3 regions of the Modestobacter italicus genome follow, and region 3 is predicted to be linked to each of the others. Evidence: riboswitches for the same ligand, from Rfam matches in the RefSeq annotation. Region 3 holds a riboswitch; each other region holds the start of a gene.

What was found. A riboswitch is a leader RNA that binds a small molecule or an ion and turns the genes downstream of it on or off. The one in region 3 is predicted to bind S-adenosylmethionine.
Region 1: another riboswitch for S-adenosylmethionine. It lies ahead of MODMU_RS10345 (aminotransferase class V-fold PLP-dependent enzyme); the one in region 3 lies ahead of MODMU_RS25235 (bifunctional o-acetylhomoserine/o-acetylserine sulfhydrylase).
Region 2: another riboswitch for S-adenosylmethionine. It lies ahead of thrC (threonine synthase); the one in region 3 lies ahead of MODMU_RS25235 (bifunctional o-acetylhomoserine/o-acetylserine sulfhydrylase).

Annotation. Positions count from the first base shown of each region.
Region 1 covers NC_017955.1:2,095,607-2,098,869, forward strand. Annotated here, with positions in the region: gene pdxY (pyridoxal kinase PdxY) at 1-681, opposite strand, end outside; gene MODMU_RS10330 (putative quinol monooxygenase) at 715-1,044, opposite strand; gene MODMU_RS10335 (NAD(P)H-dependent oxidoreductase) at 1,054-1,554, opposite strand; SAM riboswitch class IV at 1,620-1,733, shown strand; gene MODMU_RS10345 (aminotransferase class V-fold PLP-dependent enzyme) at 1,768-3,129, shown strand; gene MODMU_RS10350 (glycoside hydrolase family protein) at 3,135-3,263, opposite strand, start outside.
Region 2 covers NC_017955.1:776,589-779,851, forward strand. Annotated here, with positions in the region: gene MODMU_RS03755 (ABC transporter permease) at 1-692, shown strand, start outside; gene MODMU_RS03760 (HAD family hydrolase) at 733-1,554, opposite strand; SAM riboswitch class I at 1,614-1,741, shown strand; gene thrC (threonine synthase) at 1,760-3,055, shown strand; gene MODMU_RS03770 (cold-shock protein) at 3,231-3,263, shown strand, end outside.
Region 3 covers NC_017955.1:5,307,786-5,311,048, reverse strand. Annotated here, with positions in the region: gene metX (homoserine O-acetyltransferase MetX) at 1-335, opposite strand, end outside; gene MODMU_RS25235 (bifunctional o-acetylhomoserine/o-acetylserine sulfhydrylase) at 337-1,629, opposite strand; SAM riboswitch class IV at 1,675-1,790, opposite strand; gene MODMU_RS25230 (threonine aldolase family protein) at 1,830-2,897, opposite strand; gene MODMU_RS25225 (zinc-binding dehydrogenase) at 2,949-3,263, shown strand, end outside.

The sequences.
Region 1 (3,263 bases), 2.4 Mb from region 3:
CAGGAACAGCGCGGCGATCGCGTCGCCGGCGCCGTTGACCGACACGTCCAGCCGCGGGGTCCGCACCCGGAAGTGCCGGCCGCCCTCGGAGGCGAGCAGGTCGACGGCGTCCTCGGGGGTGTCGTCGGTGACCAGCGAGGTGGTGAGCACCACCCGCGGGCCCAGCGCCTGCACCGCGGCCACGGCGTCCTGCACGGAGCCCAGGGAGCCGGTGCGCTGCCCGGCGAGCAGGTCCAGCTCGAAGTGGTTGGGCGTCACCAGGTCCGCGGCGGGGACGGCGACCTCGCGCAGGAACTCCGGGATGCCGGGCCGCACGAACACCCCGCGGCCGACGTCGCCGATCACCGGGTCGCAGCACCACACCGCGGCCGGGTTGGCGGCGCGCACCTTCGCGACCGAGCCGAGGACGGCGTGGCCGATGTCGGCCGAGCCCAGGTAGCCGGACAGGACGGCGTCGCAGCTGCCCAGCACGCCGCGGTCCTCGATCCCGGCGACGACCTCCTCGACGGCCTGCCCGTCGAAGACCCGGCCGGTCCAGTCGCCGTAGCCGGTGTGGTTGGAGAACTGCACGGTGTGCACCGGCCACACCTCGACGCCCAGCCGCTGCAGCGGGAAGACCGCCGAGGCGTTGCCGGCGTGCCCGTAGGCCACGTGCGACTGGATGGACAGGACGTTCACCATGCCGAGGAAGATCGCACACCCGGCCCCGGGGGCTCAGCCGCGGGGCTGGACCTCGCCCATCGGGCCCCAGCCGGCGAGGTCGGGGGAGTCGACGTACATGATCGACGGGGTCGCCGAGACCCAGTCCGGCATCTCGCCGATCGCCTTCCGGAAGTGCTCGGAGGCGGTGTGCACGGAGCCGGCCTCGGCGTCGGCGAAGCCCTCCACCAGCACCCAGGTGTGCGGCTCCTCGACACTGCGGGACCACTCGAAGAAGACGTTGCCCGGCTCCGCCCGGACGGCCTCGGTGAACTCGCGGACGAGCTCGGGCCACCGGTCGTCGAACTCGGGTCGGACGGGCCACTTCACGACGATGAGGATCACCCGGCCAGCCTAGGGTCGGTGCGCTGTGCGGGCCGCAGCCACCTGCGGGCCGGCCGCGACCAGCCACTCGTCGAGCGGGCCGGGGGAGTCCCAGGCCTTGTCGAGCAGGTACAGGCCCCGCGTCGGGGTGGTGGCGCCCAGCTCGACCAGCACCGGCTTGAGCAGCAGGTCCGGTGCCAGCGCGTGGCCGGGCCCGCCGCCGAGCAACAGCGGGACGGCGACCACCCCGGCCAGGTCGCCGGTGCCCACCTGGTCCAAGAAGAGCTTGAGCAGCCCGGTGTAGGTGGCCTTGTAGGTCGGGCTGGCGACGACGGCGACCTCGGCCTCGCGCAGCGCGGTGACCGCGTCGGCGACGGCCGGGTCGCCCCAGCCGAGCAGGCCGGCGCCGAGGTCGATGACGTCGACGACCCGGTCCGGCGGGGCGCCGGTCAGCCGCTCCACGACGAGCTCGGCGGCCGACCGGGTGCGCGAGCGGGGCTTGGGGTTGCCGACGACGGCGATGGTGCTCACGGCTCAAATGACACCATGTCGATCGGGTTTGACGGCATGAGGGCCTGCGTGCCAGGCTCACGGCAGGTCATGAGCGCCAGCGCGAAGCCCCGGCTCGCTGGCCGGCAACCCTCCTCCGCGACGGGGTGCCCCGGGTGACGACCTGGCGGCTGCAGCCCCGCAGCCGCAAAGCGCGGACCCGTGCCCGGGTCCCCGGCCCCCTGGAGCACGTCCATGTCCGCTGCCCTGCTCTGTCCGCCCGCCCCGGCCGCCGCGTGCGCGGGCGAGGTCCCGCTGCTGCCGGTCGTCGGCGCCGACACCCGGGTGCCGCTGGTGCCCGGTGGCACGACCCGCTACGTCGACCTGGACTCCGCCGCCAGCAGCCGCGCGCTGGAGTCCGTCGCCGCCCGGGTGGCCGAGGCGCTGCCGCTGTACGCCAGCGTGCACCGCGGCGCCGGGTACCTCTCGCAGGTGTCGACGGCGGCCTACGAGGACGCCCGGGAGACCGTCGCGCGCTTCGTCGGCGCCCGGACCGACGACGTCTGCGTGCTCGTCCGGCACACCACCGACGCGCTGAACCTGCTCGCCGGGTGCGTGCCCGACGGCGAGGCGGTGCTGGTCCTGGACTGCGAGCACCACGCCGATCTGCTGCCGTGGCAGCGCCGCGGCCCGCTGACCGTGCTGCCCACCGCCGCCAGCGTGGTCGAGACGCTGCGCGCCCTGGGTGCCGCGCTCGCCGCGGCGCCGTACGCCCTGGTCGCCGTCACCGGTGCCTCCAACGTCACCGGCGAGTCGCTGCCGCTGGACGAGGTCGTCGCGCTGGCGCACGCGGCCGGTGCCCGGGTGCTCGTCGACGGGGCGCAGCTGGTGCCGCACCGCCGGTTCTCGCTGGCCGGCTCCGGCGCGGACTACGTCGCCTTCTCCGGGCACAAGGCCTACGCGCCGTTCGGCTCGGGCGCGCTGGTCGGCCGCCGGGACTGGCTGGACGCCGCGCCGGCGTACCTGGCCGGCGGGGGCGCGGTGCAGCAGGTGTCGGTGGAGGAGACCTCCTGGGCCGCGGCACCGCACCGGCACGAGGGCGGGTCGCCCAACGTCCTCGGCGCCGTCGCGCTGGCCGCGGCGTGCGACGCGCTGGCCGGCCTCGCCGCCGAGGACCTCGCGGCGCACGAGCGGGCGCTGCGCGAGCGGCTGGTCGACGGCCTCGGGGCGCTGCCCGGGGTGCGGGTGCTGCGGATCTGGGCCGACTCCACGGACCCCACCGGCGTCGTCTCGTTCACCGTGGCCGGCGCCGACCCGGGGCTGGTGGCCGCCTACCTGTCCGCCGAGCACGGCATCGGCGTCCGCGACGGGCGGTTCTGCGCGCACCCGCTGCTGGCCCGGCTGGGCGTGCCCGAGGGTGCGCTCCGGGCCAGCGTCGGGGTGGGCAGCACGCTCGCCGACGTCGACCGGCTGCTCGCCGCGCTGGACGCCTTCCTCTCCGCGGGGCCGCGGGTGGCCTACGCGCCGGTGGACGGGCGCTGGCAGCCGGTCGACGACCCGCGGCCGCTGCCCGGCGACGCCGCCCGGGGCGCCGGGTGCGCGCCGGCCCGGCGGTGAGGAGCTCAGTGCGGCAGCAGGACCGTGCGCAGCTCGTGGGCGCCGTCGGGGCGGGTGGCCTCGTAGTACCAGCGGGCACCGCCGCCGGGCAGCGCGACGACGTCGGCGTACCGCAGGCCGCCGGGCGGGTGCGG
Region 2 (3,263 bases), 1.0 Mb from region 3:
AGGAGGCCGAGGCCAACAGCCGGGTCAACCTGGTCGACGTCGCGACGGCGAGCGGGCTCAACCTGACGCTGTTCGTGCTGTTCGCGACCTCCGGCTTCTTCCTGGTGGTGGTCTTCGCGCTGTTCTTCGGCGACACCGTCGCCAGCGAGGCGTCGTGGGGGTCGCTGCGGTACGCGCTGGCCACCCCGGTGCCGCGCGCCCGGCTGCTCCGGCAGAAGTGGCTGGCCGCGCTGGTGATGTCGGTCGGCGCGATGGTCCTGCTGGTCGTCGTCGCGGTCGTCGCCGGCGGGATCGCCTACGGCTTCGGCGACGTCCAGACGCCGGTGGGCATCGGGCTGGAGCAGCGGACGGCGCTGGTCCGGCTGGCCGGGATGGTCGGCTTCCTCGCCGTCCACCTGCTCGTCGTCGGCACGCTGGCGTTCTGGCTGTCCACGGTCACCGACGCCCCGCTGGCCGCGGTCGGCGGCGCGGTGTTCACCACGGTGGTGTTCGCGGTGCTCGAGGCCGTCGAGCAGCTGGGCGACATCCGCGACTGGTTCCCCACCGCGTTCAGCCTGGCCTGGACCGACCTGCTGCAGACCCCGGTCGACTCCGGTGACCTGTTCCGCGGCGTCGTCCAGGGGCTGGCCTGGTCGGCGCTGTTCACCGCGCTCGCCTTCCGCCACTTCGCCCGCAAGGACGTCACCTCCTAGCGGAGTGCCACGGCGCGGAGAACGCGCCCGTGGCACTCCACTAGAGCGAGGCGAGCACCGCCTGGGCCCAGCCCTCGCCCATGGGGTGGTCGGTCACCGAGGCGTTCGGGACGGCGGCCAGCAGCTCGCCCATGCCGGTGACGGCCGCGCCGTTGGCGGTGACCCACAGCCGGCGGACCGCCGGGGCCATCTCCAGGTCGCTGACGCTGTCGCCCACCGCGACGGCGTCGTCCGCGGTCAGCCCGCGGCGGGCGAGGTCCCAGGTGATCGCCGCTCCCTTGGAGATCCCGCGCGGCATGAGGTGGTAGACGTGCGGGGGCAGCGCGTCGTCGTCCAGGGTCATCCGCGGGGTCGCCGGGACGGCGCCGTTGTCGTTCATCGTCAGCCAGCCCCAGCCGCGCTCGGCCAGCCACCGGTCGACGGCGGCGGCGTCGACCCGGCCGCGCAGCAGCGCGTCGGCCGAGTGCGCGGTGTGCCAGGGCTCGTGCCACTCCAGCCGGCCGGGGTGCGCGGCGGTCAGCGCCTCGACCACGCCGAGCTCGGCCATCACCTGCATCGGCGTCCGGCCGGCGTACCGCTCGGGCAGGTCGCCGGTGAGCAGGTGGGTCTCCCGGCCACCGGACCAGCTGACCAGCGACCCCAGCTCGGAGATGGCACCGTCGGCGGCGAAGATCCGCGCGGCCTCCACCAGCTGCGCGTGCGTCCGGCCGCTGACCAGCACGAGGGCGACGCCGGCCCGGTGCAGCTCCAGGAGGGCCTCGGCCGGGGTCGGGGTGAGGGCACGGCCGGCGGTGTGCCAGAACGAGCCCCGGGGGCCGACCATCGTGCCGTCCAGGTCGGTGTAGACGATGCGGGCAGCCACCCGTCCATCCTGGCCGGTTCGGGGTCCGCCCCACCGCCCCGGGTAGGCTCGCGGCGTTCCACTCATCCAGAGGGGCAGAGGGACACGGCCCGATGAAGCCCCGGCAACCGCCGTGCGCAGTCCTGCGCACGGAAGGTGCCACATCCGTCCCGCGCGGCTCGACGGCCCGGCGCGGGGAAGATGAGGAGGTAGTCGTCGTATGACCATGACCGCTCCCGGTTCCGCCCAGGCAGACGTCACCGAAGGCGGGCCGGTCCCACCGAACCCCGCCCGCGGGCTGGTCTGCCGCAACTGCGGCGCCACCTTCGGCCTCATCGCCGAGCACGCCTGCGCCGAGTGCTTCGGCCCGCTGGAGGTCGACTACGACCCCGAGGTCATGCGTGCGGTGACCCGCCAGCAGATCGAGGCCGGGCCGCAGAACATCTGGCGCTACGCCGCGCTGCTGCCCGTCGGCCACGACCCGGCCGACCGGGTCACCCTCGACCCGGGCATGACGCCGCTGGTGCGGGCCGACCGGCTGGCCGCCGAGCTCGGCATCACCGGCGGGCTCTGGGTCAAGGACGACTCGGCCAACCCCACCCACTCCTTCAAGGACCGGGTGGTCAGCCTGGCCGCGACCGCGGCCAAGGGCTTCGGCTACGCCAAGATCGCCTGCGCCTCGACCGGCAACCTGGCCAACTCCGTCGCGGCGCACGCCGCCCGGATGGGGCTGCCCTCCTTCGTCTTCGTCCCCAGCGACCTGGAGCCGGGCAAGATCGTCCAGTCCGCGGTGTACGGGCAGGCGTTGATCGCCGTCGACGGCTCCTACGACGACGTCAACCGGCTGACCAGCGAGCTCGCCGAGACCGACGAGTTCGAGGACACCGCCTTCGTCAACCAGAACGTCCGGCCCTACTACGCCGAGGGCTCCAAGACGATGGGCTACGAGATCGCCGAGCAGCTCGGCTGGCGGATCCCGGCTCAGGTGGTCATCCCGATGGCGTCGGGCTCGCTGCTCACCAAGGTCGACAAGGCGTGGCGCGAGCTGGTCGCCGCAGGCATCGTCGAGGACACCGGCTGGAAGGTCTTCGGCGCCCAGTCCGCCGGCTGCGACCCGATCGCCACCGCGTTCGACAACGGCTGGGACGTCGTGAAGCCGGTCAAGCCGACCGGGATCGCCAAGTCGCTCAACATCGGCAACCCCGCCGACGGCCCCTACGCGCTGGACGCCGTCCGGCGCACCGGCGGGTCGGTCGCCCGGGTCGGGGACGACGAGATCGTCGCCGGCATCCGCGACCTGGCCCGCACGACCGGCGTCTTCGCCGAGACGGCAGGCGGGGTCACCACCGCGGTGCTGCGCAAGCTGGTCGAGGGCGGGCTGCTCGACCCGACGCTGGAGACCGTCGTGCTGAACACCGGTGAGGGCCTCAAGACCCTCGACCCGCTGCTCGACGTCGTCGGCCCCTCGCACCGGGTCCAGCCCTCGCTGCGGTCGCTGCGCGAGGCCGGTCTCATCGGCTGAGGAAGGCCCTACCACACCGGGTGAGACCCGGCGGACAGGACCGGTGACCTGGGCTCTTGCGTCCTGTACCGTTCCGCGCGGTTCGAGTTCCACGTTCGTGTCGACGGGCGGGAGAGCGAGACCCCGGCCCCTCGATCAAGAGGTGCCGTCCGCACGCACGAACGTGGGAGCACACGTGGCACAGGGCACCGTGAAGTGGTTCAACGCC
Region 3 (3,263 bases):
TTGGCGCAGACGACGAACAGCCGGTCGGTGTCCAGCGGGGCGCCCGGGCCGATCAGCGACGGCCACCAGCCGGCCGTGGCGTGCCCGGGCCCGGCGGGGCCGACGACGTGGCTGTCGCCGGTGAGCGCGTGCTCCACCAGCACCGCGTTGCCCGCGTCGGGCGCGAGGGTCCCCCACGTCTCGTAGGCGACCCGCACCGACGGCAGGGAGCCGCCGCGCTCCAGCGCCAGGGGCCCCAGCTCCACGAACTGCCGGTCGCCCACCGGGTCGCCGGGGAGCCAGCCGCCGGTCCGGGCCCCGGGGGCAGCCGGAGCCGCCCCCCGGGGCCCGGGCACCTCAGGACCCCTTGGCGGCCCGGAAGCCGGACTCCAGGTCGGCCAGGATGTCCTCGATGCCCTCCAGGCCCACCGCCAGCCGCACCAGCCCCGGGGTGACGCCGGTGGTCAGCTGCTCGTCGGCGGTCAGCTGCGAGTGCGTCGTGGACGCCGGGTGGATGACCAGGCTGCGCACGTCGCCGATGTTGGCCACGTGGCTGTGCAGCTCCAGCCCCTCGACGAAGCGCTTGCCGGCCTCGATGCCGCCGCGGATGTCGAACGCGAGCACCGCACCGGCGCCCTTCGGCGCGTACTTCTGCTGGGCGGCGTGCCAGGGCGAGGACGCCAGGCCGGCGTAGTGCACCGACTCGACCTCGTCGTGGGACTCCAGCCACTCGGCCACCCGCTGGGCGTTGGCGACGTGCCGCTCCATCCGCAGCGACAGCGTCTCGATGCCCTGGACGACCAGCCAGGCGTTGAACGGGGAGATCGCCGGGCCGAGGTCGCGCAGCAGCTGCACCCGGGCCTTGAGCGCGTACGCCGGCGCACCGAGGTCGGCGTAGACGACGCCGTGGTACGTCGGGTCCGGGGTGGTGAAGCCGGGGAACTTCCCGCCGGTCCAGGCGAAGTTGCCGGAGTCGACGATGATCCCGGCGATCGCCGTGCCGTGCCCGCCCAGGTACTTGGTGGCGGAGTGGACCACGATGTCGGCGCCGTGCTCGATCGGCCGGATCAGGAACGGCGTGGCGATCGTGTTGTCGACGATCAGCGGGACGCCGTTGCGGTGCGCGACCTCCGACACCGCCGAGATGTCCAGGACGTCGCCCTTCGGGTTGCCGATGGTCTCGGCGTAGAAGGCCTTGGTGTTCTCCTGCACCAGCGACTGCCAGTTCTCCGGGTCGTCGGGGTCCTCGACGAAGGAGACCTGGACGCCCAGCTTGGGCAGCGAGTGGTGCAGCAGGTTGTACGTGCCGCCGTACAGCGAGGCGGAGGCGACGACGTGGCTGCCGGCCTCGGCGATGTTCAGGATCGCCAGCGTCTCGGCGGCCTGGCCGCTGGCCACCGCCAGCGCCGCGACGCCGCCCTCGAGCGAGGCCACGCGCTGCTCCAGCGCGTCCTGCGTCGGGTTCATGATCCGGGTGTAGATGTTGCCCATCTCGGCCAGCGCGAAGAGGTCCGCGGCGTGCTGGCTGTCGCGGAACTGGTAGCTGGTCGTGGCGTAGATGGGCAGCGCCCGGGCGCCGGTGGTCGGGTCGGGGGCGGCGCCGGCGTGGATCTGCCGGGTCTCGAAGCTCCAGCCGCTGGGCTCGGTCATGCGCTGAGTACCTCCTGGGTCGCCGGAGCACCCACAGCGCGGAGGGCTCCGTCCTTGCCGGACGGCGGGCGCCGTCCAGCCAGCTCTTCCCCTGGAGCACCTCAGACGGAGTTGAGGTTGCCGGGCAGCCAGCCAGGTGCTTGTCGCTGCCTCTCGTGAGCCAGGACGATCTTAGGACGACGGCCGGGCTGCTGCGCAAGTCACCCCTGGCCGCCCGCCAGCAGCCCGATGGCCGTCCGGACCTCCTCGATCGGCAGGGCCGTGGTGGCGTCGCCGACCGGCAGCTCGACCCGGACCACCCCCGGGTCGGCGGTCGGCGCCGCCCGCTCCCAGGTCCACAGCCCGCCCTCGGCCAGCGTGCGGGCCGCCGCGGCGAACCGGTCGGCGTCGGTGCGGAGCAGCAGGTGCAGCATCGGCGTCTGCGGCGGGTCCGGGACGACGGTGACGCCGGGCAGGTCCCGCACCGCGGTGGCGACCTCCCGGGCCCGCTCCAGGTAGCCGGGGAACAGCGGCAGCCGCCGGCGCAGGCAGCTCAGCGCGGAGGCCGCGCCCGGCCAGAGCCCGAACAGCGTGCCGCCCAGCCGGCGCCGCCACTCGCGGGCCTCGGCGACCACCTCGGCCGGCCCGGCCAGCGCGCTGCCGGCCAGCGCGCCGATGCCCTTGTAGAAGCTCACGTAGGTGGTGTCGAACAGCGCGGCGACCTCGGCCGGCGGGCGGCCGTACCCGGCGGCGGCCTCCCACAGCCGGGCGCCGTCCAGGTGGGCGGCGGCGCCGCGCTCGCGCGCCCAGGTCGCCTGGGCGACCAGGTCGTCCCACGGCGGGAGCTGCCCGCCCAGGTCGCGCTGCGGCAGCTCGACCAGCAGCGCCGCCGGGTGCTCGGCGACGGCGTCCAGGTCCTCGCGCAGCAGCAGCCGGTCCCGCTCGCCGGCCGGGCGGCCGACCAGCCCCTGCAGCCGCTCCAACGCCCGCCCCTCGTGCACCTCCAGGTGGCACTGCGGGTGGTAGACCACCGCCCGGCGCCCCCGGTGCTCGGCGTGCACCCGCAGCGCGGCCTGCTGCGCCATGATCCCGCTGGGCAGGTAGACCGCCGCCGGCTGGCCGAGGACGTCGGCGACCTCCTCCTCCAGCTCGGCGACCACGCCGCCGTCGCCGTAGCGGTCCACCGCGGTGTCCGGCGGGATCGTCGCGAGCAGGTCGGCAGCGGTCTGCGGGCCGTGCCCGGTCAGCGCCCGGTCGCAGGACCGGCGCAGCGCAGCGAGGTCGTCCACGCCGCCAGCCTGCCTGCCGCCCCCGCGGCGGCACCAGGCAGGCTCTGCCCCGTGCGCGCGCTGGTGTTCGAGGAGTTCGGTGGTCCCCTCACGGTCCGCTCGGTGCCGGAACCGCGGCCGGCCCCGGACGGCGTGGTCGTGCAGGTGGGCGCCAGCGGCATCTGCCGCAGCGACTGGCACGGCTGGTCCGGCCACGACCCGGACGTCGTCCTGCCGCACGTCCCCGGTCACGAGCTGGCCGGCACCGTCGCCGCGGTCGGGGAGCGGGTGCGCAGCTGGTCGGTCGGCGACCGGGTGACCGTGCCGTTCGTCTGCGCCTGCGGGCACTGCCCGCCGTGCCGCGAGGGCGCCGGTCAGGTGTGCCTC